3 regions of the Mesorhizobium sp. 8 genome follow, and region 3 is predicted to be linked to each of the others. Evidence: predicted binding sites of a transcription regulator. Region 3 holds the regulator's gene; each other region holds the start of a gene.

The links. The regulator LexA, encoded in region 3, represses DNA repair genes until DNA is damaged. The targets are predictions, from matches to a motif close to TGTTCNNNNTGTGTTCNG.
Region 1: FGU64_RS21670 (damage-inducible protein) is a predicted target of LexA. The motif match lies at 2,376-2,393, and genes of this name have one in related genera.
Region 2: FGU64_RS23135 (sel1 repeat family protein) is a predicted target of LexA. The motif match lies at 7,549-7,566, and genes of this name have one in related genera.

What each region holds. Positions count from the first base shown of each region.
Region 1 covers NZ_CP040914.1:4,485,055-4,494,558, reverse strand. The annotation lists partial or broken gene FGU64_RS23665 (DNA methyltransferase) at 228-755, opposite strand; gene FGU64_RS21675 (hypothetical protein) at 1,831-2,073, opposite strand; gene FGU64_RS21670 (damage-inducible protein) at 2,431-3,183, shown strand; gene FGU64_RS21665 (DUF6504 family protein) at 3,098-4,621, shown strand; partial or broken gene FGU64_RS21660 (PHP domain-containing protein) at 4,618-5,220, shown strand; gene FGU64_RS21650 (hypothetical protein) at 5,433-6,287, shown strand; gene FGU64_RS21645 (AbiV family abortive infection protein) at 6,311-7,033, shown strand; partial or broken gene FGU64_RS21640 (error-prone DNA polymerase) at 7,027-9,462, opposite strand; partial or broken gene FGU64_RS21635 (TrbG/VirB9 family P-type conjugative transfer protein) at 9,458-9,504, shown strand, end outside.
Region 2 covers NZ_CP040914.1:4,799,235-4,808,738, forward strand. The annotation lists gene FGU64_RS23095 (hypothetical protein) at 1-162, opposite strand, end outside; gene FGU64_RS23100 (electron transfer flavoprotein-ubiquinone oxidoreductase) at 458-2,140, shown strand; gene FGU64_RS23105 (DUF922 domain-containing protein) at 2,247-2,849, shown strand; gene FGU64_RS23110 (endonuclease/exonuclease/phosphatase family protein) at 2,854-3,891, opposite strand; gene FGU64_RS23115 (DUF922 domain-containing protein) at 4,191-4,742, shown strand; gene FGU64_RS23120 (AMP nucleosidase) at 4,752-6,149, opposite strand; gene FGU64_RS23125 (hypothetical protein) at 6,330-6,515, opposite strand; gene FGU64_RS23400 (hypothetical protein) at 6,541-6,711, opposite strand; gene FGU64_RS23130 (DUF2147 domain-containing protein) at 6,921-7,262, opposite strand; gene FGU64_RS23135 (sel1 repeat family protein) at 7,701-7,967, shown strand; gene FGU64_RS23140 (branched-chain amino acid ABC transporter substrate-binding protein) at 8,243-9,364, shown strand.
Region 3 covers NZ_CP040914.1:827,786-837,289, reverse strand. The annotation lists gene lpxA (acyl-ACP--UDP-N-acetylglucosamine O-acyltransferase) at 1-557, shown strand, start outside; gene lpxI (UDP-2,3-diacylglucosamine diphosphatase LpxI) at 544-1,443, shown strand; gene lpxB (lipid-A-disaccharide synthase) at 1,433-2,614, shown strand; gene gltA (citrate synthase) at 2,673-4,001, opposite strand; gene gltX (glutamate--tRNA ligase) at 4,187-5,608, opposite strand; gene FGU64_RS03845 (ComEC/Rec2 family competence protein) at 5,705-8,290, shown strand; gene lexA (transcriptional repressor LexA) at 8,313-9,050, opposite strand; gene glp (gephyrin-like molybdotransferase Glp) at 9,165-9,504, opposite strand, start outside.

The DNA.
Region 1 (9,504 bases), 1.2 Mb from region 3:
GCGGCATGGAGGAAGCCTACGGGCCGGCCTTGCGCAGGCTGTTGGGCGGAGCGAGGCAGAGTCAGGCGACCGCGGCGCTCGGCGGCGCGGTCGTGGCGGTGAACCGAGACGAAGTCCAGGATCTCGCGCACATTCCAGCGCGTGAAAATGCCACCCCGGAATGGGGCGACGTTCTGGTTGTAGAGAAAGCCGGCCGGCTCGACCAACGCCACGATGCCATTGGGCGTGAGCAGCTCCATCGCCTCATGCAGGAAGAGGTATGCGAGCTGCATGTCGGCCAGCAGGCCGTAGGTCTTGGTATAGCGGGCGTAGCTCCGCTTGGCCCCCTCCGTCGTCAGCGTCGACTCGAACGGGGGATTGCCCACGAGCACCGCGACGGGGACCTTGATGAGCCCCTTCTCCTTGGCTTCGAAGAAGCAGCTCCAGTGCAATGTCTCGTTCGCCAGCGGTGGGAAGAGCTTCACACTGGCACGGATCTCTTCCGGCTGAAGCGCGTCACACAAGCTGAGACACAGGCTGAATGCTGCGAGTTCGATGGCTCCTTCCTCAAGGTCGACGCCATGCACCCGCTGCAGGAGAGGACGCAGGTCGTCGATACCTGGACGAGCCCAACCATTGTGAAGTCGCCAATGCAGCACAAGCCGCTTGTAGGCTTCCACCAGGAAGACGCCCGATCCACACGCCGGATCGAGAATAACACCCTCACCGGCCATCAGCGTATCGAGGCGCTCCCAGCTCAAAGTCTCCTCGAGCATCAACCGAACGAGCGCCGGCGGCGTGTAAATGGAACTCGCCGCGTCCTTGACGAAAAGCTGGTAGATATTGCTGATCAGCTCCACCGGCAGGTCACGGAACGAATAGAGCCGCCACAGACTCAGTTGACCGGTCGCATCCTCGCGTCCCTCGACAAGCCGTGCATAGCTCGCAAGCTCGCTGCTCGCGAGCAACGCGGCCCGCTCTTGCTTGGTCAGTCGGAACACGTGACCGTTGAAACGCCCCTCCAGGGTCTCGAGCAATTTCACAAGTGCGGCGCCATCGCCCAGCACTTCGAAGAAACGGGTCGCGCCTTTGCGCGCACGCGCGAAATCCTTGGGCAGGAGGACCGAGCGCTCTTCGAGATAGGCTATGAGCAGCGCGAGAATGAGCAGGCGACGGCGCAGCCGCGCCTCAAGCAAGCCACTCTCGGTGAGTTGCTTGGCCAGCGCCCGGACCTCCTCAACGAGCGTTCGGTGCGCCGATTTTTGTGCCGAGAGCATGAGGTCACATGCGGTCGGGTCGTCCCAGATCGTGCCGTTGCGGATGCGGGCCGCGTTCCACCAAATGTCCTGAGCGGCGATCTCGGCAGCGACCGACAGGCTTCGGATTGGCCTGCAGACCGGCACATTGTCCGGACCGACGAAATCCGGTTCGTGCGCACAGCGGAACAACTGGATGCACCCCGGCGCGGCGCGATAGACGAGAGGCACACCGCCCCAACTCCACAGCCGCTTGTGGAGTTTTGCAAACTCCTCATCGTCCACCGCCGTGCTGGCGTCGAACACGAGGGCTTGGGCGACAGGGGCGCGCCCGTGCCGGCCAGCCTCGAAGAATACGGCACGCGCTCCGTAGTCGCGTGCTTTCTCCATGACCGCAACTTCCTCTGGCGCGCGGCCAAGGGGGTTATAGCCGTCCACCGCGACCAGTCCGTCGACGCCCGGAAAGGCGCGACCCTCCGCTATAGCGAACAGCCACTCGGCTTCGGAACCGGGACGGTTTGTCTCGTCCAGCGTCATGGGCGCCACCTGCGCCACGCAAGCGCGTGGAGAATTCTGCCCGCCTGGGCACGCGCGGTCATTTCTGCCGCTTCTTCTTCGTGAGGGCGAAACCTTCCTTGAGGAGATCGGTCATGCTGATCCCCTCGGACACGGCGAAGCCTTTGAACTCCTTCTTGAACTGGGGGCTGACCTTGAAGTTGAGCGATTCCTTTTCGCTCTCCAGCGTACTGCTTTCGCTGCTGCCTTCGGTCCGTCTGCTGGCCAAAGCCGCCCCCTTTGGCGCGGCGACGACCACCCCCGGTCGCGCGACGCGAGGCAAGGATACAGATTTCTGCCTTTCTTGCAATCCCGAAAGCCAGAAATCGTTCTATCCAGAAAGACAGAAATACAGAATTCTGGATCGCGAAATCCACCCGCGCAAAGCCCATCGTCGATCACCAACGCCTGCCAAGAACTACCGAAATCAAGACGCCGTGCGGGCGCTATCTCGACGTTGTCAACCGTTCCAGGTGCTGCGGGCCGGCGACGACACTGTCCTCGCGACGCAAACCGCTGGTGGGCCGGAGCGATCACTCTTCCCCTGGCGCGACGGAATCGAGCTTGACTCTTCGATGTCATCGTTAGAACAAATAGAGAACATGATTGCAAGGCCCTTACATGGAGGTCGATCAATATCGTGCGGCCTCAGCCCGCCATCGACGCTTTGCGCGCGCAGATCGAAAAGATCGAAGGCCATCGCCGCCGCGTGCAATCGGTGCTGCCCTTCGGGCTGGCCGAGGTCGATTCACGCCTGCCCGGACAGGGCCTTGCGCGGGGCGCGCTGCATGAGATTGCGGGCGGAGGCCACGGCGTGGTCGATGGCGCCGCAGCGGCCCTGTTTGCCGCAGGCATTGCCGCCCGCACCAAAGGGCGCGTGCTGTGGTGCATCACCCAGGCCGACATTTTCGCTCCTGCGGTCGCCCAGGCCGGCCTGCCACCCGACCGTGTGATATATCTCGAGGCTGGCGACCAAGCCAGCGTTCTCGCCTGTATGGAGGAGGGTCTTCGCCATGGGGCGCTCGGCGCTGTCGTCGGTGAGGTTGCGCACCTGTCGATGAAGGCCTCGCGCCGCCTGATGCTCGCCGCTGAGGGCACCGGGACCATCGGCCTCGCGCTACGCCGCTGGCGCCGGCAGGCCCACGCTACGGATTTCGGCCTGCCTACCGCTGCCGCAACCCGCTGGCGGGTTTCGGTACTGCCGTCCACGTCCCTGCCGGTCCCCGGCGTCGGACGGGCGCGCTGGCTCGTCGAGTTGATCCGGGCCCGCGCCGGCGAATCCGCAGATTTCGAACTGGAAGCTTGTGATGAGAAGGGTCGTCTCGCTGTTCCTGCCGAACTGGTCCACCGACCGGCTACGGCGCATGACCGGCGACAAAGCGCCGCCCGCTGAGGCACCGCTGATCGTGGTTGGCCGAGACGGAAGCCGGCGGATCGTGACGGCAGCCGATGCGGCGGCCACCGCGCTCGGCGTGCGCGTCGGCATGCCTGCGGCCAAGGCGCAGGCTTTGGTGGCAGGCCTTGCCGTCCGCGATGCCGACCCCGTAGGCGAGGCCGCGGCGCTGGATCGTCTGGCGCTCTGGATCCTGCAACGCATCGCGCCAATCGTTGCCGCCGATCCCCCCGATGGGATCGTCATCGACACGACAGGCGCCGAGCATCTCCATGGTGGCGAGCTCGCCATGCTCGACGGCCTGGTGGGCCGCCTGGCCATGTCCGGCGTCGCGGCGCGCGTCGCCATCGCGGACACCTGGGGAGCTGCTCATGCGCTCGCGCGCTTTGTTGCCCAACCCACGGCGGTGGCACCGCGCGGTCATGGCGCCAACGTCATCACCAATTTGCCGATCGAGGCGTTGCGCCTGCCACGCGGCATACCGGCTGAACTGCGCCTGCTCGGCTTCGATCGGGTCGGCGACGTCGCGGTCCAACCCCGTGCACCGTTGGCGCTGCGCTTCGGCCCCGAACTCGGCCGTCGCCTCGATGCAGCCCTTGGCCGCTCGGTCGATCCGATCGAGCCGATCCGGCCCGCGGAACTGACAGAGGTGCGGCGGCTCTTCGCCGAACCAATTTCGGCGGCCGAGACGATCGGCAGGTATATCGGCAAGCTGGTCGAGGCGCTCTGTGCCGCGCTTGAACAGAAAGGCCAGGGCGCGCGCCGGCTCGACCTCATCTGCCAGCGTGTCGACAGTCGCGCGCAGGCCGTCCGCGTCGGCATGGCCAAGCCGGTGCGCGACGTGAAGCGTCTCACCCGGCTGCTCTGCGACAGGATCGAGACCATCGATCCGGGCTTCGGCATTGAGGCAATGACGCTGTGCGCCACCATCGCCGAGCGACTCGACGCGCGCCAGATCGTGACCTCCCTGGTCGAGGAGGTCGAACCAGACATCTCCGATCTGATCGACACTCTCGCCAACCGTGTCGGCGAACGCGCGCTTTATCGCGCCGCGCCGGTGATGAGCGATGTGCCCGAGCGCTCGGTCTGCCGCGTTCCGGCGCTTGCGTCCGACAGCGGTACGAGCTGGCCCGATGCTTGGCCACGCCCTGCGCGCCTCTTCCTTCATCCCGAACCGGTTGAGACCATTGCCCTGCTTCCTGACCATCCCCCAGTCTCCTTCACCTGGCGCGGCGTGCGCCGGCGCGTGAAGCGAGCGGACGGGCCAGAGCGGGTGTTTGGCGAATGGTGGAAACGCGATGCCGAACTCGCCGCGGTGCGCGACTACTACCGCGTCGAAGACGAGACCGGCGAACGCTACTGGCTCTTTCGTGCCGGCGACGGAGAGGATCCAACGACCGGCAGCCAGCGCTGGTTCATCCATGGAATTTTCGGATGAACGCGCCCCGCTACGCTGAGCTCCAGGTAACCTCGCACTTCTCCTTCCTGCGCGGTGCCAGCTCCTGCGACGAGCTATTCGCACAAGCCGCCATGATCGGCATCGAAGCGCTTGCCGTTGTCGACCGCAACTCGCTGGCGGGCATTGTGCGGGCGCGCGAGGCAGCCAAGGCAACCGGCATCCGGCTGGTCGTCGGCTGCCGCCTCGACCTCGCCGACGGCACATCGGTGCTGGTCTATCCGACCGACCGCGCCGCCTATGCGCAGCTCTGCCGCTTGCTCTCCCTCGGCAAGGGACGTGCCGGCAAGGCCAAGTGCCACCTCGAATGGCCCGACCTCGCCGCTTATGGCGAGGGGCTGATCGCGGTGCTGGTGCCGGACGCGGCCGATGAGGAATGCGCGATGCGGCTGCGCCGGTTGCGCGACGCCTTCGGGGATCGCGCCTATCTGGCGCTGACCTTGCGGCGTCGGCCCAACGATCAGATGCGGCTGTATGATCTCTCGACGCTCGGCACAAAGATGCGCGTGCCGACCGTGGTGACGAACGACGTTCTGTTCCATGAGCCCGGCCGGCGTATCCTGCAGGATGTGGTGACGGCAAGCCGATCACGCTGCCGGAAGGCATCCTATTCACCACCTATGCCACGCTGCGCTCCGACGACCGCGGCGACAAGGTTTCGCGGGTCCGGCAGATCGTCGAATGGTTGTACGAATATCGGTGTCCAGTCGCTGGTCATGTAGAGTGCCTGATTTCGGCGGGTGGTTGCGGCCGAGAGGGAAGTAAATGTTCGCGAGAATAGGCCAGGACGACGATGAACGATACGGAACGTGAGGCGATCATCCTCAATTCGGCCTGGGAGATGATCGACGGCATGGTCAATTGGGCGATGTTCATGAAGACCGATCGGCCCGATCCGTCAAACCTCATGTTCCAGACCAGTGGATGCGCGCGGCTCTTCGTTATCCTGCTCGGTGATTTCCTCTCCGAGATTCGTGCCTTCAAGGGCGAGCCGATACCGTTGGGCCTCAAGCGAGCGCCGAGCAACGCGCGCCCGTCCGACCTGACATTCCTGTTTCACTTGCGGCAAGTCTGCACCGATCCGAAGCTTGGTGCCGACGGAGATGGTCTGTCTGCAGCGGTGGAAGCATTCGCGACCTGGCTGGAAGGGGAGTTCATCGCCACAGGCGTCAACCTGCACGCAATCGATGTCGTCGCGGATGTGCGCATCACGCGCTACCGCTACCTCAAGATGTGCGGCGACATGGCCAAGCACAATCTGGCGCGGCTCGCGACGAATGTGGGGCATCTGCGCCGACTGCTCGAGCAAGCCGGTCATCCGGTAAGCGAGCAACAGGCTTATCTCGCCGTCGAAACCTTCTTCGAATGGTTTCACGAAGACATTTTCGTCTACCATTCGAGCCAGATCGGCGAGTTCCTGAACAACATCCGCTGGGCGATCTACGACTATCTCCAGCCCGAATTCAGGCGGTCGTACCATGTCCCCGCGACGTCGACTGCGGAGTTTCCCAGGTACAGCTATCACGTGCCGTCAGCGATTACCGAGCCGGTGGCGGTCGCCATGTATTGGGATGCCATGAACCGCTCGCGGTCACAGCCCTATGTGCAGCGGTTCGTGATCCCGGACTACATGAAACAGCGCTACTGAGGGCCATGAGACGGGAGAGCAGCGTGAGCGACGATGAGGCGAATTCGGATCAGGCTTCCCTCGAAGTGATCGTCCGTGGGGCCGAGAAGACGTTCGACAACGCGGAGCATCTATTCTTCGAGGCGGAGCTCCTCGGCAAGGCGGGCGGGGTGGCAAGGGCCCTGTCCCTGCACCAGATCTCGTTGGAGGAATGCGCCAAGGTCGATACGCTCGGTGCTTGGGGAATGAGCCTGGTGATGGGATTGGAAGTCGACCAGAAGAAGGTGCTTGCTGCATTTGCCCGGCATGCATCCAAGAACAAGTCCAATGCCTACATGCTCGAAGGGTCGGAGGCAGAAAAAGCCGCGAAGCTGCGTGGTGATCTGCAGGGTGCCATAGAGGCGTTCAAGAGGCGCCAGGTCGAGTTTCACGAGACATCGAACCACGCGAAGAATGCCTCGCTTTATGTCGACTGGGAGGATGGCGCGTTCGTCGCCCCGAGCGAACGCATTACTCAGGCGATGCTGGCGGAGATCAAGGAGCGAAATGCTCAGTTTCTCGGCTACGCCCATAATTCGGTGAGGATGCTCAAGCGGCTTGCCGCATCTCCCGATGAGATACGCGGCATGTTCTCCGGATTCGTTGAGCAGGCGGAAAAGTTGCGGGATTCGAAACCGGACAATGCGATCGAAGCGATCGAAACGTGGCTTTGGGAATTCCTGGAGACCGAGCTGCGCAAGCGAAGGCGGGAAGATCCGGCTCAGTGAAAATTCCGGGCCCGCATCCGGATCTCGTCAAGATGGAGATAGGGGTCGACGACGTTGCGCGCGGCGGGGACCTTTGCTTCGTCACGCGGATCGGGCCGCGGGCCGCCGCGATGCAGTTCGTCGCCGCGTCCATGCGGCAAGGGGAACGGGTCGCCGCGATGGCCGATCGAGGCGAGCAGGGACGTCAGGTCGGTCAGCTGATGGGCGACCAGATGCACCACCTCGCCTTCGCGTTGGACGCGACCGCGTACGCCTAGCATGGCTGAAGACAAGATGACCCGGCGGTATTTCTCGAAGGTTTTCGACCACACCACGACATTGGCGGTGCCGGTTTCGTCCTCGATGGTGGCAAAGAGAACGCCCTTGGCGCTGCCGGGCCGCTGGCGGACGAGTACGACGCCGGCGCATTCAAGCCAGCGTCCGTTGCGCGAAGCCATCGTCTCGGCGCAGGAGACGATGCGCCGGTGCGTCAGATCGGCGCGCAGGAAGGACACGGGGTGGGCGCGAAGTGACAGGCCGAGATGGCCATAGTCTTCGACCACCTCGCGGCCGTCAGTCATCGGGCGCAGCGTGACGGCGGGCTCAAAGGCTTCAGGCAAGGGCTCGGCCTCGCGAGCCGCCGCTGCTGCAAACAACGGCAGGGGTTCGTCGCGCAGCGGACGGATGGCCCACAGCGCCTCGCGCCTGGCCAGCCCCAATGCCGGCTGAAAGGCATCGGCTTCGGCCAGTCGCGTCAGGGCGGCGGCCGGCACGCCGGCGCGGCGCCAGAGGTCATCAATTGAGGCATAGGGCCGGTCCTCGCGTGCCGCGACGATCGTCGCGGCATCGCGGTTGGCGAGACCCTTGACCAGCCGCATGCCCAATCGGACCGCAAAGCGGTCCTCACCTTCAGTCGGTTCGAGGGTGCAATCCCAATGCGAGCCGTTGACGCAGACCGGCCGGATCTCAACCCCGTGGGCGCGCGCATCGCGGATGATCTGGGCGACAGCATAAAAGCCCATGGGCTGGGCGTTGACCAGCGCGCAACAGAACACGTCGGGATGCCAGCATTTGAGCCATGCGCTGGCATAGGCGAGAAGCGCAAAACTGGCTGCGTGACTTTCCGGAAAGCCATAACTGCCGAAGCCTTCCAATTGCTTGAAGGTGGCGGCCGCAAACTCGGGTTCATAGCCATTGGCGATCATCCCCGCGATGAGTTTGTCGCGGAATTTCGAGACGCCGCCCGTGTGTTTGAATGTCGCCATGGACCGGCGGAGCTGGTCGGCCTCGCCTGGCGAGAATCCCGCGCATTCGATGGCCACTCTCATGGCCTGCTCCTGAAAGAGCGGCACACCCAGGGTCTTGCCGAGCACGGCTTCGAGCTCGGGCTTGGGATAGTGGACGGGCTCGATCCCCTCGCGGCGGCGCAGATAGGGATGCACCATGTCGCCCTGTATCGGACCGGGCCGGACGATCGCCACCTGGACAACGAGGTCGTAATAGGTTCTGGGTTTGAGGCGCGGCAGCATGGACATCTGCGCGCGGGACTCGATCTGGAAGGTGCCGAGCGTTTCGGCCTTGCGGATCATCGCATAGGTGCGCGGATCCTCGGCCGGGATGGAAGCGAGATCGAGCGCCATGCCCTTGTGCTCGGAAAGTAGGTCGAGGCCCCGCCGCATGCAGCTCAGCATGCCGAGCGCCAGCACGTCGACCTTCATCATCCTCAGGGCATCGACATCGTCCTTGTCCCATTCGATGACTTGGCGGTCTTCCATCGCCGCCGGTTCGATCGGAACGAGATCATCGAGTCGATCGCGGGTCAGCACGAATCCGCCGGGGTGCTGGCTCAAATGGCGCGGGAAGCCGATCAGTTGATGGGTAAGCTCGAGCGTGAGACGCAGGCGTCGGTCGGCTACGTTCAAATTGAGCTGGTCGACATGCTGCGGCCCGATCTCCTGCTCGGACCAGCCCCAGACCTGGGTGGAGAGGATCTTGACGAGATCCTCGGGCAGGCCGAGTGCCTTGCCCACGTCCCGCAACGCGCCCTTTGCCCTGTAGCGGATGACGGTCGAGCACAGCGCGGCGCGGTCACGGCCGTAGGTCTGGTAAATCCACTGGATCACCTCCTCGCGGCGTTCGTGCTCGAAATCGACGTCGATGTCGGGCGGCTCGCGCCGCTCCTCGGACACGAAGCGCTCGAACAGGAGCTGGTTGCGGTCGGGGTCGATCGAAGTGATACCGAGAACGAAACACACCGCAGAGTTCGCGGCCGAGCCTCGCCCCTGGCAGAGAATACCTTTGGACCGGGCGAAGCGGACGATGGAATTGACGGTAAGGAAATAGGGCGCGTAATCGAGGCGCTCGATCAATGCGAGTTCATGCCGGATGGTGGCCTTGACCTCCAGCGGGATGCCCTCGGGATAGCGGTTGGCCGCCCCCTCCCAGGTCAGGAAGCCGACCCGCACCGACATCACCACCAACCTCGTCATCAC
Region 2 (9,504 bases), 840 kb from region 3:
TTCGGTGATGACCAGCGGATCGTCGTGCGTACCCTTGCCCGAAGCGCCGGTGATGCGGAAGCCACCCTCTTCATCGGAGAAGGAGTAGGCGCCGGCCGCCCACACTTTCTGCTGGTCGGCATGGGCAACCGTGGACAGAAGCAGGGGCAAGACGGCATACATCGCGCGGCACACCGGGCGAGGCCGATACGGTAAGAGCCTGCCTTCGGACGAACCCGCCTGCTGGGTGCTCATGATCCGACTATGACCGATCCGGGCGGTGGCGGGAAGCGCCTTGGATTCTCGATCAGCATTGGCGTTTACGTAAATGTAAAATTATCTTGGCTGGCGCGACGATTGGTGCGGGTCTGGAACAGGGCTTGTTGCGCTTGCCTCGGTTTTCCCGCAAGCATTCCTGCGCTATGGAGCGCAGGAACCAGCAGATGCCGATGCGGCTGAGCCAGTGCGGAGGGACGAGATGAGCGACGACATCGAACGCGAGAGCATGGAATTCGACGTTGTGATCGTCGGCGCGGGTCCTGCGGGCCTTGCGGCGGCGATCCGTCTGAAACAGGTCAATCCCGATCTGTCCGTCGTCGTGCTGGAAAAGGGCGGCGAGGTCGGCGCGCATATCCTGTCCGGCGCGGTGGTCGATCCGATCGGCATCGACCGGCTGTTGCCCGGCTGGCGTGAGGAGGGGGACCATCCCTTCAAGACGCCGGTGAGCGCCGATCATTTCCTCGTGCTCGGCCCGGCCGGCTCCTTCCGCCTGCCCAATTTCATGATGCCGCCGCTGATGAACAATCACGGCAATTACATCGTCTCGCTCGGCAACGTCTGCAAATGGCTGGCGACGAAGGCCGAGGCGCTCGGCGTCGAAATCTATCCGGGCTTCGCAGCCGCACAACTCGTCTATAACGACGAGGGCGCGGTGACCGGCGTTATCACCGGCGACATGGGCGTTGAGAAGGATGGCACGCACGGTCCGAACTTTGCGCCCGGCATGGCGCTGATGGGCAAGTATGTGCTGATCGGCGAGGGCGCGCGGGGCTCGCTGGCCAAGCAACTCATCGCCAGGTATGGCCTTTCGGAAGGCCGCGAGCCGGGCAAGTTTGGCATCGGCCTGAAGGAGCTTTGGCAGGTCAAGCCTGAAAACCATAGGCCGGGGCTGGTGCAGCATTCCTTCGGCTGGCCGCTCGATATGAAGACCGGCGGCGGCTCCTTCCTTTATCACCTGGAAGACAACCAGGTGGCGGTCGGCTTCGTCGTTCACCTGAACTACAAGAACCCGTATCTGTCGCCTTTCGAGGAATTCCAGCGCTTCAAGACGCATCCGGCCATCGCGCCGACCTTTGCCGGCGCCAAGCGCATCGGCTACGGCGCGCGCGCCATCACCGAGGGCGGCTGGCAATCGGTGCCGAAGCTGTCCTTCCCCGGCGGCGTGCTGGTGGGCTGTGCTGCGGGTCTGGTCAACGTGCCGCGCATCAAGGGCTCGCACAACGCGGTGCTGTCGGGGATGCTGGCGGCCGAGCATGTCGCCGAGGCGATAGCCGCCGGCCGCGCCAACGACGAGCTTTCGTCCTACGAGGACGCCTGGCGCGACACCGCCATTGGCAAGGACCTGAAGAAGGTGCGCAACGTCAAGCCGCTGTGGTCGCGCTTCGGTACCATCGCCGGCATAGGCCTCGGCGGTCTGGACATGTGGATGAACACGCTGTTCGGCTTCTCGCCCTTCGGCACGCTGAAGCACGGCAAGACCGACGCGACCTCGCTGGAGCCGGCGGCCCAGCACAGGAAGATAGACTATCCCAAGCCGGACGGCGTTCTGACCTTCGACAGGCTCTCCTCGGTGTTCTTGTCGGGCACCAACCACGAGGAGAACGAGCCGGTTCACCTCCTGGTCAAGGACATGGATCTGCAGAAACGCTCGGAGCACGACATCTATGCCGGGCCGTCGACGCGCTACTGCCCGGCAGGGGTCTATGAGTGGGTGGACAAGGACGGCAACGCCGCCGCCGATCCAACGGCCAAGGACGTGCGTTTCGTCATCAACGCGCAGAATTGCGTCCACTGCAAGACCTGCGACATCAAGGATCCGAACCAGAACATCAACTGGGTGCCGCCGCAGGGCGGCGAGGGACCTGTCTATCAGGGCATGTGAGTCTGCTCCGCCGCGAGGCGGCGACGGAAAGGGATATGCGACGTTGCCGGGCGTTGAATCCTTGTGCCCCTCATGGTCTGTTTGATCGATGCTGCGGAAACAGGCCATGCGCTCGATCGCCGTTAGGACGATGCTTGCCGCCGTGGTCGGCGCTTGCCTGACCGCTCCGGTCCATGCCGGCGTCAAGGTCGTGACGCGCACGCAGACCTATCCGATCGTCGGCGGTACCGGGCAGGCTCTCGTCGACGCTATGGATCGCAACGGGCCCAGGCAAGGCTTCATGACACGCGCCATCGCCCAGACCACATACACGGTGGACTGGCGGTTCGAGGTCAGGTCGACCGGCAAGATGTGTCGGCTGACCGCCGCCGACGGCACGTTGAACCTCGCCTATATGTTCCCGCGCGTAACGTCACCCATGCCAGCGTCGCTCGCCGCCCGCTGGAAGCGCTTCTTCGCCGGGGTGCGCAAGCATGAACACACGCATGGGCGCATAGCGCGTGCCATGGTGTCGGCCGCCTCGAAAGCGACGCGCGGTATTGCCTTTGACGACGATCTAGCCTGCCAGCGCACGCGTCGCGAGGCGAAACGGCGCATCGATGCGGTCTATCGCACTTACGAGGCACGGCAGGTGGCCTTCGACAAGCGCGAGCATGGCGACGGCGGGCCGGTCGAGCGGCTGGTCGCCGCTTTCGTGCGGGAGCGCTGACGTTTCAGCCGTTACCACCAAGCCGGGCGGTGCGCTCCGGCTCGGCCGACACCGTGGCGGTCTGGTTCTCGTCCTGCGGCTTTCTCGGGCGCACGCTGAATTCAACCAGGATCGGCAGATGGTCGGAGCCGGCCGGCGCCAGCTTCTTCGCCGAATGGATGGTGACGCCGCCTTTGGAGAAGACCTGGTCGATCGGCAGGCCGAAATAGCGCAGAGCATCCGGCAGCCGCCGCCAGAGCCAGGTTGCGCCGACGGACGGCATGATCGTGAATCCGCCCTTGCCGGCCAGCCGGTGCACCGCCGAGCTCCAGGCGGCGGCATTGCAGTCGCCAGCCATGATGGCATCGTCGCCAAAAGCAGCCAATGGCGCGGAGATCCTGTCGATCTGCCGCATCTGGCGGATGGGCCAAGGCCAGCCGAGATGCACCGCGGCGACGTCGACCGTGGTGCCGCCCAGATCCACCCTCGCCGTGGCCAATGTGCCGGACTCGTAGCAGCCCGGTTCGCTTCCCTCCACGAAGGGCCGCCGCGACAGGATCGTCGTCCCGTACTCGCCGCCGCAACGGATGCCATAGGGATAGGCATGGGCGACCAGCGACAGCTTGTCCTCCCACATCTGCGAGGTTTCCTCGAAGGTGATGATATCGGGCTGCACGGAGCCGATCAGCGACAGCACCTTTTCAGGGGCTGGATTGTTGAAGCGCAGGTTCATCTGCAACAGCCGGTAGATCGGCTGGCCGTTCGCCGCGGCTATCGAGCCGGCCTGTACGGGAGCCGCCAGACCGAACACGCTGGCGGGAAGGGTGGCGAGGCAAGCGACGGCGAAGATCAGCACAGAGCCTGCCGTCAGCCGGAAGCGCGTCGCCAGAAGCACCAGAGCCAGCAGTGCCGCCGCCGCGGCGAAATGCACGCGGAAATGGCTGAACGCGTCGAGGAAGGAAGAATAAGCGCCGAAATAGCCGGCTAGAACCATCAGCGCCAACGCCAGCATGGCGGCGTAGGCGGCCAGAACAATGAGATGCGGCTTCGACGCGGTTTTCATAATGCCGGATCGACCTGAAAAATACGGCTCATTGATGGTAGGCGATAGAGCATTTTGCAGCCGGACGGAACCGCCGGGCGTCGCATAAATGCGGCAAGGGAAAACCGGCATTTTGCAGCCGGACGGATCAGTCCGGTATCGTATGAATCCGGCAAAGGACAATGGACGGGAGCGGCGGAGTGCGTTCGTCGCAATGCCGCTACTCTGGCGCTCGAAGGCTCGATGAGGCAATGAGAAGCGTCAACGGAAGACCGATCATGCCGCTTGCCCGTCTCCTGTCCTTCCTTGTATTTCTGTCGATGGTCTCCTCGCCGGTATCGGCCGACGGACAGATCGCCGAGAAAGTCGCCACCTATCCGATAACCGGAAGAACCGGCGAGGAACTCTATGTCTCCATCGGGGAGAACGGCCCGACGGCTGGCGGCAGCCGTGCCATCGCCCACACGACTTTCGACCTCAAATGGTCGCGCAAATACGAAAATCGCGGCAGCGCCTGCGTTCTGGCCGCGGCCAAGCCGTGGCTCACCATCACCTACACGGTGCCGAAGCCAGCTGGCCGCTTGCCAGATGCCGTTCGCCGGCACTGGGATACGTTCGCTGCCGGCGTTCTGGCCCATGAAAAGGTGCACGGCGACACCATCAAGGCGATGGTCAGAACGATTGAAGGCTTTTCCGTCGGCTTCACCGTCGAGAACGATCCGAACTGCAAGGTCATCAGGCAGGAACTGACCAAGCGTCTCAAGGCCGCTTCCGACACGCAGCGCCAGCAGGGCCGCGACTTCGACCGCGAGGAATTCCGCGACCGCGGCAACATGCACCGCCTCATCCTGGGGCTGGTCAATGGCGGTTGAGGTCCGCCGTTACTGAAAGGCCGTTTCCGAAAAGCTTCTGAGCTTGCGCGAATGCAGCCGTTCCATCGGCATTTCCGCCAGCTTCTCCATCGCCCGGATGCCGATGGTGAGGTGCTGCGCCACCTGTCGCTTGTAGAACTCGGTCGCCATGCCAGGCAGCTTCAACTCACCATGCAGCGGTTTGTCGGAGACGCACAAAAGCGTGCCGTAGGGGACGCGGAAGCGGAAGCCGTTGGCTGCGATGGTGGCCGATTCCATGTCCAGCGCGATCGCCCGCGACTGCGACAGCCGCTGCACAGGCCCGCGCTGGTCGCGCAGTTCCCAGTTGCGGTTGTCGATGGTGGCGACCGTACCGGTGCGCATGATGCGTTTCAGGTCGTAGCCGGAAAGCCCGGTGACTTCCTGCACCGCCTCCTGCAAGGCGACCTGAATCTCTGCCAGCGGCGGGATCGGCACCCAGATCGGAAGGTCGTCGTCCAGAACGTGATCCTCGCGCACATAGGCATGCGCCAGCACGTAGTCGCCCAGCGCCTGCGTGTTGCGCAGGCCCGCGCAGTGGCCGAGCATCACCCAGGCATGCGGCCTGAGCACGGCGATATGGTCGGTGATCGTCTTGGCGTTGGAGGGGCCGACGCCGATATTGACCATGGTGATGCCGCCATGGTTGGCCTTCTTCAGGTGATAGGCCGGCATCTGCGGCAGGCGCAGCGGGGCGATGCCCGCCGAAGGCTGGCTTTCCCCGGCGCGCGTCACCAGATTGCCGGGCTCGACGAATTCGGCATAGCCCTCGCCGCCATTGGCCATCTGCGCGCGGGCGCGGGCGCAGAATTCGTCGATGTAGAACTGGTAGTTGGTGAACAGGACGAAGTTCTGGAAGTGCTGCGGGCTGGTCGCCGTGTAGTGGGTCAGCCGATGCAGCGAATAGTCGATGCGCTGCGCGGTAAACGGCGCCAGCGGCCGCGATTCACCCAGCCCCACTTCGAACGTGCCATTGGCGATCTGGTCGTCGGTGCCGTCGAGGTCCGGCACGTCGAACAGGTCGCGGATCGGCCGTTTGATGCGCTCGGCCGCGGTGCCATCGACATGCGTGTTTTCGAGGAAGGCGAAATGCAGCGGGATCGGCGTTTCCGATTCCGACACCGTCACCGGGACGCCGTGGTTGCGCATGATCAGCCTGAGCTGCTCGACCAGATAGCTCTCGAACAGGTCGGGCCGCGTGACGGTGGTGGAGAAATGCCCCGGCGTCGGCATGTGGCCGTAAGCCTGGCGTGAATCCACCAGCGTGAAGGATGTCGTCGTTACCCCGACTTCGGGATAGAAGGCCCGATAGCGCTTCGTTATGTCGCCGTCAGCGGCCAGTTTCGCGAAAGAGTCGCGCAGGAAACGCGTATTGCGATCGTAGAGCATCTGGAGTGCCGCGACCGCCTCTTTGGCGTCGTCGAAGCTATGCCGGCCGTAGGGCTCCGGCGTGACGATCGATTCGATGGCTTGAGGATAGATTCGCTTTTCCATGGCCCATTATATAGGGCCGGCGGGGCGCTGGGGAGAGGCGTGACACTGTGTTCCTTCCGGATATGCCCAGCCTGCTCAACCGCGCTGCAGGCTGACCAGAAGGACGAGGCCGGCGCCGCTTTTCTTCATCGTCGGCGCCTCGATGGTATGGCTGGGGCCGGACTTGACGACGGGCACCGCCAGCACGGGCGCCGCCAGGCACAAAAGGATGACGGTGGTCCGCGTCAGCAGGCGGGAAATGCTTGTGATCGACTTGTTCATGATCGCCGTTCCTTCCGCCTCGAATTCACCGGCCATTGCGGGACGGCAGCTGGCCGAGGCAGTCCACGCCGCAATTTCGCGCGCTGGCTTCGCCCCAGTTGCGCTGCGGCCGTCCGGCCTCGGCGACCAGGATGGCGAAGAACATGCCGAACAGCGTCATCAGCAGGCAGACGATGGTAAAGCGGCGGGCGAGCATCGGTTGTCTCCTTGGTATGGACACAACAATGCCAGGATCGGCCTGAACCGCCTCTGAGGTGGCCGTTCATGTGCCGTTCAAATTGATTAAACATGGCGAAAGCGGATGCAGCCGCTACGCAGACTGCCGCTGCCGGTCGTGCGGGCAGCCAAAAGGAAACGGGCGAGGCTCTCGCCCCGCCCGATTATCGGGAAACTTACCTGCTCGCTTCAGAGTTTATGCCACGTCTGGCTCTTGCAGATGAGGCCGCCAAGCACGCAGCCGCTCATCTTCATCGTCGCCCCGGAGATCGTCGCCTTGCCGCTGTAGGTCTTGTCCGTGGCCGGGTCGGTGATGGAGCCGGCATATTTGTTGTCGCCGGCGGCCTTGAGCGAGCCGATCGTCTTGCCGGCGTATTTGCCGGTCTTGAGCGTGATTGAGAACGAGCCGCCGCCCGCGATCGACGCCGTTTCGCCCGATTGCGTCTTCCAGTTGCCTTCGATCGGGTCGGCCAGCGCCGAACCCGTCACGATCAATATGGCTGCGAGAGCCATGCCTGCCTTGCGAAACATCGAAGACCTCCCTTGCTGCGGCCACCGGCCTGTCTACCGCTTACGCAAACGTAAGCTATTCCGGGAGCCGGCCGAGCGAAAGCCGGTGCCGCTGCGGAAGTTCGCAACATTTTTCGGGGTTGTCATGGACGTCGGGTACGAGCTTTTCTGGATGCGGCGATTGGGGCGATGCTTTTGCGTGGTTAGCGAAGTCTTGCCTCCCGTTGTTCGCATTTTCATCGAAATCGAGACGAAACCCAGCAAAGCCACGGCTTGCCATCCTTAACGATTTGTCACGTTTACCTCTTGTTTTAGCTTTGTTTTCTCCAAATTAAGCACGCCATTTAACGCGCAATTCAAGGCTCGCCGCCATTCTCGGAAGCATCGCAAGGGCACGTCTCCAGGGGACAATGAAGACGGCTCTCGGGAGCAGACAGGGATCGGAAAAGGGGACTGGAAATGGCACGTTTCGAAATGTCTGAAGCCGGCTTCGGCGCCATGGGCACGACCGCGCAGGCCGACATTCTGTTCGAACTGGGCATGATGTATGCGACCGGTCGCGACTGCGAGACCGATGTCGTCGCCGCCCACAAGTGGTTCAACATCGCCGCGATCAAGGGCTCGGCACACGCCGCCGAACTGCGCTCCGAACTGTCGGCGACGATGACCAAGACCGAGATCGCCCGGGCGCTGCGCGAAGCGCGCGAATGGATGACCATGCATTGATTTCTTCGGCGCCACTTGCATGGCGGCGCCGGCACCGTGACAGGGAAGGCGGATGACACCGGATCGCGGGGGCGCCGGGAGTGTTCGTCAGGGGAAAGCCGCGACCGGCCAGATAAGGCCGGCGCGGCTTTCTCCTTTCATTTTCACCATGTTGGCGCAGGTTCTGACCGTAAACCGCCAAACCATCTGGACATCCGCTTCCGGCGATGGAATCTTGCGGCCACAACGCCGACGCGGGCCAAGGGGGCTTCGCGCGCTTTGGGGAGGTTTGGACTATGATTGGAAAGAAATATCTGGGCGCGGCGCTGCTGGCTGCGGCGCTGTCCAGCTCGGCGGCCTATGCCGACGACATCACCTTTGCCGTTGCCGGCCCGATGACCGGTCAGCTCGCCACCATCGGCGACCAGTTCAAGCAGGGCGCGCAGGCCGCGGCCGATGCCATCAACGCCAAGGGCGGCGTCATGGGCAAGCAGATCAAACTTGAGATCGAGGACGACCAGTGCGATCCCAAGCAGGCGGTATCGATCGCCAACCGCATCCTCGCGAACGGCGTCATGTTCATCGACGGTCATGCCTGCTCCGGCTCAAGCATTCCGGCTTCGGCCGTCTATGCAGAGGGCGGCGCGCTGATGATGAGCCCGGCCTCGTCCAACCCGGTCATGACCGACGACGCAGCCGCCAAGGGCTGGAAGACGATCATGCGCCTCTACACGCGTGACGACCAGCAGGGCGCCTTCATCGGCCCATGGATCGCCAAGAAATATGCCGGCAAGAACGTGGTTGTGCTGGATGATAAGAGCGCCTACGGCCAGGGCGTCGCCGATGCCGTCGCAAAAACGATGAACGAGAACGGCCTCAAGGAAATCCTGCGCGAAAGCATCAATGCCGGCGAGAAGGACTATTCGGCGCTGGTAACGAAGCTGAAGGAAATGAAAGCCGACGTCGTCTATTTCGGCGGCTACCATCCGGAGGCCGGCCTGATCCTGCGTCAGGCGGCAGAGCAGGGCTTCAAGTTCCAGCTCATCATGCCCGATTCCATCGCTTCGCCAGAATTCTGGCAGGTCGCCGGCCCGGCCGGCGAGGGCACCATGTTCGTCTTCCCGTCTGATCCGCAGGCCAAGCCGGAAGCCAAGGAAGCGGTCGAGAAGATCAAGGCCGGCGGTTTCGTGCCGGAAGGCTTCACGCTGTTTTCCTATGCCGTCATCCAGGCGTTCGCTCAAGGCATCGAGCGCGCCGGCAGCGAGGACCCGGCCAAGGTCGCCGAAGCTCTGAAGAATGGCGAGGCGATCCACACCGTGGTCGGCGACGTGGTCTTCGACGAGAAGGGCGACATGAAGAATGCCAGCTACGACATCAACCAGTGGCACGACGGCAAGTACGCGCCGATCCAGCCCTGATCGATAGCCGCAGGAAAACGGAAATGGCCGGGTTCGTCCCGGCCATTTGCTTTGGGGTGCGTCCTTCGAGGCTCGCTGTCGCTCGCACCTCAGGATGAGGACCGTTTGATGCTGACTTCAATAGGTGGAGTTGGCAGCTT
Region 3 (9,504 bases):
GCGAAGGCGTGACCATGCACGTCGGCACCGATACCAGTCGCGGTGAGACGATCGTCGGCGATAACGGCAATTTCCTCGCCTATACGCACATCGCGCACGACTGCGTGGTGGGCAGGAACGCCACCTTCGCCAACGGCGCCACACTGGGTGGACACTGCGAAATCGGCGACAACGTCAACATCGGCGGCCTGACCGCCGTGCACCAGTTCGTGCGCGTCGGCGACAACGCCTTCCTTGCCGGCTGTTCGGCCATCGTCGGCGACGTCATCCCCTACGGTCTGGCGTCCGGCAACCGGGCCAAGCTGCGCGGCTTCAACATCATCGGCCTGAAGCGCTCGGGCATGCCGCACAGCGAACTTCATGCCATGCGCCGCGCCTACAAGATGATCTTCGACCAGGCTCATCCCATGGCCGAGAATGTCGAAAAGGCGAGAGCTGAATTCTCCGGTTCACCGAACATCATGAAGATCGTCGATTTCCTCTCCACCCGCGAAAAGCGCTATTTCATTGTGCCGCCGCTGAAGGGTGGTGGCAGCGACGGCAATGACGAGGACTGAGGCGCAGCAAGGCCTGCAACTCGCATCCGGGGCAAGGCCCGGCATCGTCGCTGGTGGCGGCGTGCTTCCGCAGGCAGTGGCGCGGGCGCTCAAGGCCCTGGGCAGCGATCCTTTCGTGCTGATCCTGGAAGGCGAGGCCGAGCCGGGCACGGTGCTGGAGACGTGCGAGCACGAGACGCGCCCGCTGGAGGATATCGGCAAGCTCGTCAGCATATTGAAGCGCCATCGCGTCACCCATCTGGTGATGGCGGGCGAGATACGCCGCCGTCCGAAACTGTCGGCGATACGCCCCAGTCTCGGCCTCGTCACCTTGCTGCCCAGCGTTATCGCGGGCCTCGGCAAGGGCGACGACGGATTGCTCAGACTGATCATGCGATGGCTGGAAGCCAGCGGCATCCATGTCGTCGGCGCCCATCAGATCGTGCCGGAACTGCTGGCCATGGAAGGGCCCTGGACGAAGGCCTGGCCGAAGGCGGCGGACTGGCGCGACATCGAGGCTGGACGCGCCGCCGCCGAGGCGATCGGCGCGCTCGACATCGGGCAGGGGGCCGTTGCCATCGGCGGCCGCGCTATCGCCCTGGAGGGCATAGAGGGCACCAACGGCCTGCTGGAGCGGGTGCGCGACCTGCGCGGCCACGGAAGACTGGCGGGCAAGAGAGGCGGCGTGCTGGTCAAATGCCTGAAGCCCGGACAGGAATTGCGCGCCGATCTGCCGACGGTCGGGCCGACCACCATCGAGCTTGCGCATGCGGCGGGCCTGTCCGGCATCGCCGTGGAAGCGGGCCGGTCGTTGGTCATCGACGGCCCGGAGCTCGTCGCCCGCGCCGATGCGCTCGGCCTGTTCGCGCTCGGCTTGTCCGCGCGGGAGGAGCGTCATGGCGGCTGAGCCGTTGAAGATCGCCATCGTCGCCGGCGAGGAATCGGGCGACCTGCTCGGCGCCGACCTGGTGCGCGCCTTGCGCAAGGCCACCGGACGCGAGGTGCGGCTGGTCGGCGTCGGCGGCCGGCATCTCGCCGAACTCGGCCTGCAGTCGGCCTTCGACGCGGGCGAGATCGCGCTGATCGGGTTGAGCGCCATCATCCGCGACCTGCCGCGGCTGATGCGCCGCATCGGCCAGGTGGCGAGGCTCGTGGCGCAGGAAAAGCCGGATTGCCTCATCACCATCGACAGTCCGGATTTTTCGCTGCGCGTCGCCCGCAAGGTGCGCGCGGCCGCCCCCGCGATCCCGATCGTCCACTATGTCTGTCCGAGCGTCTGGGCCTGGCGGCCGGGCAGGGCGCCGGCGATGCGCCCTTACGTCGACCGTATCCTGTGCCTGCTGCCGTTCGAGGCGAAAGAACTGGAGCGGTTGGGCGGCCCGCCCGGCACCTTCGTCGGCCACCGGCTGACGCAGGACCCCGGCGTGCTTGCCGCTGCGGCCGAGCAGGCGAAGCCGCGCGACTTTTCGCTGGACCGCACCAAGACGCTGCTGATCCTGCCCGGCTCCCGGCGCGGCGAGGTGCGCCGCCTGATCGAGCCGTTCGGCGAAACCGTCGCCATCCTTGGTCGGCGTGGCCACAAGATGCGGCTCATCCTGCCCACCGTGCCGCATGTCGCCGATCTCGTCCGTTCGGCGACGGCGAACTGGAACGAACGGCCCGAAATCGTCACCGATCCGCAGGGCAAGTGGCGCGCCTTCGGCGTCGCCGATGCCGCCCTGATCGCCTCGGGCACCGTTTCGCTGGAACTGGCGCTGAGCGGCGTTCCGATGATCTCCTGCTATCGTTTCGATCCGGTCATGCAGGCGGTGCAGAGCCTGGTGAAAATCTGGACGGGGGTGCTGCCGAACCTCATCGCCGACCGGCCGGTGGTGCCCGAAAGCTACAACAGCTATGTGCGGCCGATGTCGCTGGCGCGCTACATCGAGGGGCTGTGGAGCGACACGCAGTTACGCGGGTGGCAGAAGGACGGCTTCGCCGAAGTGCGCCGGCGCATGACGACGGCGAAACCGTCGGGCGAGATCGCGGCGGCGGCGGTAATGGATGTGGTGAAGGGGAATAGGGGAATAGGGGAATAGGGGAATAGGGGAATAGGGGAGATATTCCGATCCCTTACTCCCCTACTCACTTACTCCCTTACCTTTTCGCAATCGGCACGTAGTCGCGCTCGGTCGCGCCGACATAGAGCTGGCGCGGGCGGCCGATCTTCTGGTGCGGATCCTCGATCATTTCCTTCCACTGGGCGATCCAGCCGACGGTGCGCGCGACCGCGAACAGCACGGTGAACATGGTGGTGGGGAAGCCGAGAGCCTTCAGCGTGATGCCGGAATAGAAGTCGACGTTCGGGTAGAGCTTCTTTTCGATGAAGTACTCGTCCGTCAGGGCGATCTTTTCCAGCTCCATGGCGATGTCGAGCAGCGGATCGTCCTTGATGCCGAGTTCGCCCAGCACCTCATGCGCCGTCTTCTGCATGATCTTGGCGCGCGGATCGTAGTTCTTGTAGACGCGGTGGCCGAAGCCCATCAGGCGGAACGGGTCGTTCTTGTCCTTGGCGCGGGCGATGAATTCGGGGATGTGGTCGACATGGCCGATCTCGGCCAGCATGTTCAGCGCCGCCTCGTTGGCGCCGCCATGCGCCGGACCCCACAGGCAGGCGATGCCGGCGGCGATGCAGGCGAAGGGGTTGGCGCCCGACGAGCCGGCGAGCCGCACCGTCGAGGTCGAGGCGTTCTGCTCGTGGTCGGCGTGCAGGATGAAGATGCGCTCCATGGCGCGCGCCAGCACCGGATTGACCTTGTATTCCTCGCACGGCACGGCAAAGCACATATGCAGGAAGTTGGCGGCGAAGGAGAGGTCGTTCTTCGGGTAAACGAAGGGCTGGCCGATGTGGTACTTGTAGGCCATCGCCGCGATCGTCGGCATCTTGGCGATCAGGCGCATGGAGGCGACCATGCGCTGGTACGGATCGGAGATGTCGGTCGAGTCGTGGTAGAAAGCCGACAGCGCGCCGACGACGCCGCACATCACCGCCATCGGGTGCGCGTCGCGGCGGAAGCCGGAGAAGAACTTCGACATCTGCTCGTGCACCATGGTGTGGCGCGTGACGCGATAGTCGAAATCGTCCTTCTGCGCCTTGGTCGGCAGTTCGCCGTAGAGCAGCAGGTAGCAGACCTCGAGGAAATCGCCGTGCTCGGCGAGCTGGTCGATGGGATAGCCGCGGTGCAAGAGGATGCCGGCGTCGCCGTCGATATAGGTGATGGCCGATTCGCAGCTCGCCGTGGAGGTGAAGCCCGGATCGTAGGTGAAGGCGCCGGTGGTGGCGTAAAGCTTGCCGATATCGATGACGTCGGGACCGACGGTGCCGCTTCGCACGCTCAGCTCATGCGTCTTGCCGTCGAATTCGAGCTTGGCGGACGACGGCTGGTTCTTGCCGTCGAATTCCAGTTTCGTCGCAGCTTCGGGCATCACAAACTCCTTATCGTTTCCTCACCGGGCGGCAAGGCGAATTCCGCATCGCAGCAACCCGCCGAATGATCGGAAAAGCGTGCAGCGCAATCGCATCTGGATGGCTGGCCCTTATCTGGGTCCCCGCCTAATGTTGCACCGCAAAACGCTCCTTTCAATGTTAAACTTCTTGTGCCAGTTCGGCATCAATCGATTTGATCGGAAATGCGGGCAAGACTTTCGTCGCGTCCCAGCACCGCCAGCACGTCGAAGACGCCCGGCGAGGTCGAACGGCCGGTGAGAGCGGCCCGCAGCGGCTGCGCCACCTTGCCGAGCTTGAGTCCCGCCTGTTCGGCATAGACGCGCACCGCCTGCTCGGCATTCGCCGCGCTCCAGTCGCCAAGCGCCTGCAAGCCGGGCAGGACGGCCTTCAGGATGCCCCTGGCATCGGCATCGAGGATCGCGGCGGCCTTCTCGTCCAGCGTGAGCGGCCGGTCGGCGACGATGAACCAGGCGCTGTCGGCCAGTTCCACCAGCGTCTTGGCACGCTCCTTGAGGCCGGGCATGGCCTGGAGGAGCTGTGCCCTGGTCTTGTCGTCCAGCCTGTCCGCCAGCGCCTCGCCGTAGGGCAGGTGCGGCAGCGTCTTAATCAGGATCTTCGTCAGCGCCGCGTCGTCCATGGCACGCATGTGGACGCCGTTCAGCGCCTCCAGCTTGGCGAAGTCGAAGCGCGCCGCGCCCTTGTTGACATCGACGATGTTGAACCAGGAAATCATGTCGGCGATCGACATCACCTCGTCGTCGCCATGGCTCCAGCCAAGCCGGGCGAGGTAGTTGAGCAGCGCTTCCGGCAGGTAGCCCATGGCGCGATAGGCCTCGACGCCGAGTGCCCCGTGGCGCTTGGAGAGCTTGGCGCCATCGGCGCCGTGGATGAGCGGGATATGCGCCATCTTCGGCACCGCCCAGCCCATCGCCTCGTAGATGGCGGTCTGGCGCGCGGCGTTGGTGAGATGGTCGTCGCCGCGGATGATGTGGGTGACGCCCATGTCGTGGTCATCCACCACGACGGCGTGCATGTAGGTCGGCACGCCGTCCGAGCGCAGGATGATGAGATCGTCGAGGTCCTTGTTGGGGAAGCGCACCTCGCCCTGCACGAGGTCGTGCACCACGGTCTCGCCCTCGCGCGGCGCCTTGATGCGTACCGCACCCGGCACGCCCTTCGGTGCGTCTGCCGGGTCGCGGTCGCGCCACTGGCCGTTGTAGCGGGGCGGCAGGCCCTGTGCCCGCGCCGCCTCGCGCATCGCCGTCAATTCCTCCGGCGTCTCGTAGGCGTAGTAGGCCTTGCCGGCGCGGACCAGCTCCTCGGCGACCTCGCGGTGACGCGCGGCGCGCTGGAACTGGGAAACGGCGTCGCCGTCCCATGTCAGGCCGAGCCAGCTCAGGCCATCGAGGATGGCGGCGGTCGCCGCCTCGGTCGAGCGCTCGCGGTCGGTGTCCTCGATGCGCAAAAGCATCTTGCCGCCGGTGTGGCGGGCATAGAGCCAGTTGAACAGCGCCGTGCGCGCGCCGCCTATGTGCAGGAAGCCGGTGGGCGAGGGGGCGAAGCGGGTGACGACCGTGTCGGACATGGAGAAAGCTCGGGCTTTGTGCGGATGCGGCGCCGGACTTTCCCGCGCCGCGCGTTCATGTAGCATAGGAGGTCCACGGCGCAAGGGGCAGGGCCGATGGCCGGGCGGGACCGGGGAACGGAGCGCGGGAGAGGCGAAACGGACGGCGTCAATGAACGGGCGCTGTTTGCATCGCCGGCTGCGCACCTGTCAGCCGGCGGCGATCCTGCTTTGGAATCAGCTTTTCCCGGCCGATCCGACAATCCGGTGAAACCGGATGCCGCACTGTGGCGCTCTATAGTTGGTGACGAAGCCACGGCAGATCGGCCTGCGGTTGGCGATCAGGGGGCGGGAGAGCTCCCGGTTTCGCCATGGCGGATGCCATCTGTCCGCTTGCCGTCCATCCGGCGACAGGCTCGCCGGTTGGCGCGCATTCCCTCGCCGCGTGGCGCGGTTGCCGGTTTGGCGGCAGCGGCCGCGACGGAACTCGATCGTGGCGTTGCCTTCCTGCTGGTGCCGGTGTTCCTCTCCGGCGGCGCGATCTTTTACTTCTCGCTCGCCGCCGAGCCCGGCTTTGTCCAGCCGATCGCCTGCGCCGTTGCCCTTGTCGTGGCGGTGCTGCTGGCGCGCCCGCGTCCCCGCCTGCAACTGGCGCTGGCGGCCGCGCTGCTGGTGGCGCTGGGGGTGTTGTGCGCGAAGGTCGAGACCTGGCGCGCCTCGACCCAGATGCTCGGCGCAGAGGTGTCGACACGGCTGACGGGCCGCGTCGTCGCCATCGACGCCATGGCCAGCGGGCGGATGCGTCTCACCCTCGATGTCCTCTCCACCCGGCGCCCGACGCTGCGCTACCAGCCGGCGCGCGTGCGCCTTTCGGCGCGCGCCGTGCCTGCCGGGCTGGTGGCCGGCGATACGGTGAGCGGCTTCGTCCGGCTGTTGCCGCCGACCGGACCTGTGCGGCCGGACAGCTACGACTTTTCCTTCGAAAGCTATTTCGCCGGCATCGGCGCCAGCGGTTTCTTCCTCACCAACCCGAAGCTGGAGAAAGCGGTGCCGGCATCGCTCGCCGCGCACCTGCCGGGGATGGTGGAACGCGCGCGCGATGCCATCGCCGAGCGCATCCGCGCCGCCATCGGCGGACCGGAGGGCGAGATCGCCGCCGCGCTCATGGTGGGTGTGCGCGCCGGCATCCCCGAATCCATCAACGAGGCGATGCGCAAGACCGGCATCTACCACATCATTTCGATTTCCGGCCTGCACATGGCGCTGGTGGCCGGCACGGTGATGGCCCTGTTGCGCGGCGCCTTCGCGCTGTTTCCGAATTTTTCCTCGCGCCGCCCGGTGAAGAAATATGCGGCGGGCGCGGCCTTGTTCGCCATTGCGGCCTATCTGTTCATCTCAGGCGTGGTGGTTGCCGCCGAGCGCAGCTTCATCATGCTGGCGGTGATGCTGACGGCTGTGCTGTTCGACCGGGCGGCGCTCACCATGCGCAACCTCGCGATCTCGGCGATCGCCGTCATCGTCGTGTCGCCGCACGAGGTGGTCGGGCCGAGCTTCCAGATGTCTTTCGCCGCCACCGCGGCCCTTGTCGGCGCCTATGCCGGCTGGAGCGACAGGCGTGCAGCGCGCGGCGACCGGACGCCGCCGCCGAACCGTTCATGGCCGGGCGCCGTCGTGCACCGGATGGTGGCCGCGACCGCCGCCCTGGCGGTGACGTCCATCGTCGCCGGCAGTGCCACGACCCTCTATGCCATGTGGCATTTCCAGCGCGTGTCGCCGCTCAGCCTTTTCGCCAACCTGGCCGTGATGCCGATCGTCTCGGTGCTGGTGATGCCGTTCGCCGTGTTTGCCGCGCTAGCCATGCCGTTCGGAGCGGACTGGCCGTTTCTCTACGTCATGGGCAAGGGGCTGGCGGCGATGATCGCGATTTCCGGCTGGATCGCCGAGCGCTCGCCGCTCGACGCCGTCGGGCTGGTGTCTGTCCAGTCGGTCTTGCTGGTCACCGTTGCGCTGGTGATCGCCACCATGACGACGACGTGGCTCAGGCTGGCGGCGCTGCCCTTTGCGCTGGCCGGGCTGGTGACGATCCATCAAGTCAGGACACCGGACGTGCTGGTTTCCGAGGATGCGCGGCTGGTGGCGCTGCCCATCGGCGGCGGCGAACTCGCCATCAACCGGGCGCGGCCGAACGAATTCACCTCAGACAACTGGCGGCGCGCGCTCGACGCCGAGACGCTGGTGAAACCCGAGGCGCTCAAAGGCAAGGACATGCGCTTCGTCACCACCGACGCCGCGCTCGATCTGCCGTCCGGAACGCCGTTCCTGTGCGCGGGCAAGCTCTGTGTCGCCCGCCACACGTCCGGCGCTATCGTCGTGTGGGCGCAGAACGCCGACGACGCGCGGCCGGCCTGCGCCTATGCGGCGCTGATCGTCATCGCCGACGCGACCGCGAAAAATCCCTGTCGGAAGCTACCCGTTGCGGTCGTCACCGCCAGCGACCTGGCGCGCTCCGGCAGCGCGGCCATTACGTTCGATCCGGTCGCGGCCGACCGGCCGCCGCAGGTCGGTTTCGCCGTCGAGGAAAACTATCGCCCATGGCATGCCCAACGCGCCTTTTCGCGCGAGGCGAGGGGACTGATGCCGTATCAGCGCAAGACCGGCAACAAGAAACAGCAGCGGCGGAGGACAGGCTCACGGCCGGGATGACGGCGTCGGTGCCGCTGCTCCCTCAATACCGCCGGATCAGGCCGACCAGCTTGCCGCGCACCGAAACACGGTCAGGGCCGAAGATACGGGTTTCGTAGGCCGGGTTGGCGGCCTCCAGCGCGATCGAGGCGCCCTTGCGACGGAAGCGCTTCAGCGTCGCCTCCTCGTCGTCGACGATGGCCACGACGATCTCGCCCGGCGTCGCCGTATTGGCGTTCTTGATGATGACGGTGTCGCCGTCGAAAATGCCGGCCTCGATCATCGAATCGCCCTTCACCTCGAGCGCGTAGTGCTCGCCGCCGGAAATCATCTCGGGGGGGACGGTGATGGAATGAGTCCTGTGTTCGATCGCGGCGATCGGCACGCCGGCCGCGATCCGGCCCATGACGGGGATCGACACTGCCGAACCGGCGTCGTCATTGCCGGCGGCATGCAGGCGCTGCGCTTCCCTGGCGGGTCGTCCGGCGCCCGGACCGCCTTGCCCGAGGCCGCCCTGGATGACGCCCGGCGAAAACTTCCTCGCCGCGTTGAGGCCCGGCGCGATGGAATCGGGCAGCCGCAGCACTTCCAGCGCACGCGCCCGATTCCGCAGCCGGCGGATGAAGCCGCGCTCCTCCAGCGCCGTAATGAGCCGGTGGATACCGGACTTGGAGGCAAGGTCCAGCGCTTCCTTCATCTCGTCGAAGGACGGCGGGATGCCGCTCTCCTTCAGCCTTTCATGGATGAACAGGAGAAGCTCGTGTTGCTTGCGTGTCAGCATGGCGGACCCCCAGGCGCTCGAAACAGAATCGGAAAACAAACCCGGAACAAACACTATCTGTTCCAGTTGTGTTCCGCAACCGTTTAAAGTTTCATGAATGCCTTGACGATTTGTTCAGCGCAGCATCAGCACCGGGCAGGCGTCACCCTCGGCGGCGGCCGGCGCATGCGGCGCGCGCACGATCAGGCCGTTGGCGTCGGCCAGCTTGCGCAGCATCGAGGAATCCTGGATGCCGAAGGGCGTGGCAACAAGACGCCCGTCGTCCTCGCGCACGACCGCCCTGACATAGTCCTCGCGGCGGTCGTTCTCCCGCATCGCGGCGCCGAGGTGGGCGATTCGGATATCTTGCGCGAAGGGACGGCCGCCGAGCTTCGCCAGAAGTGGTTTTACGAAAAGCTGCGAGCACACCAGGCTGGCGACCGGATTGCCGGGCAGGCCGATGCAGCGGATGGCG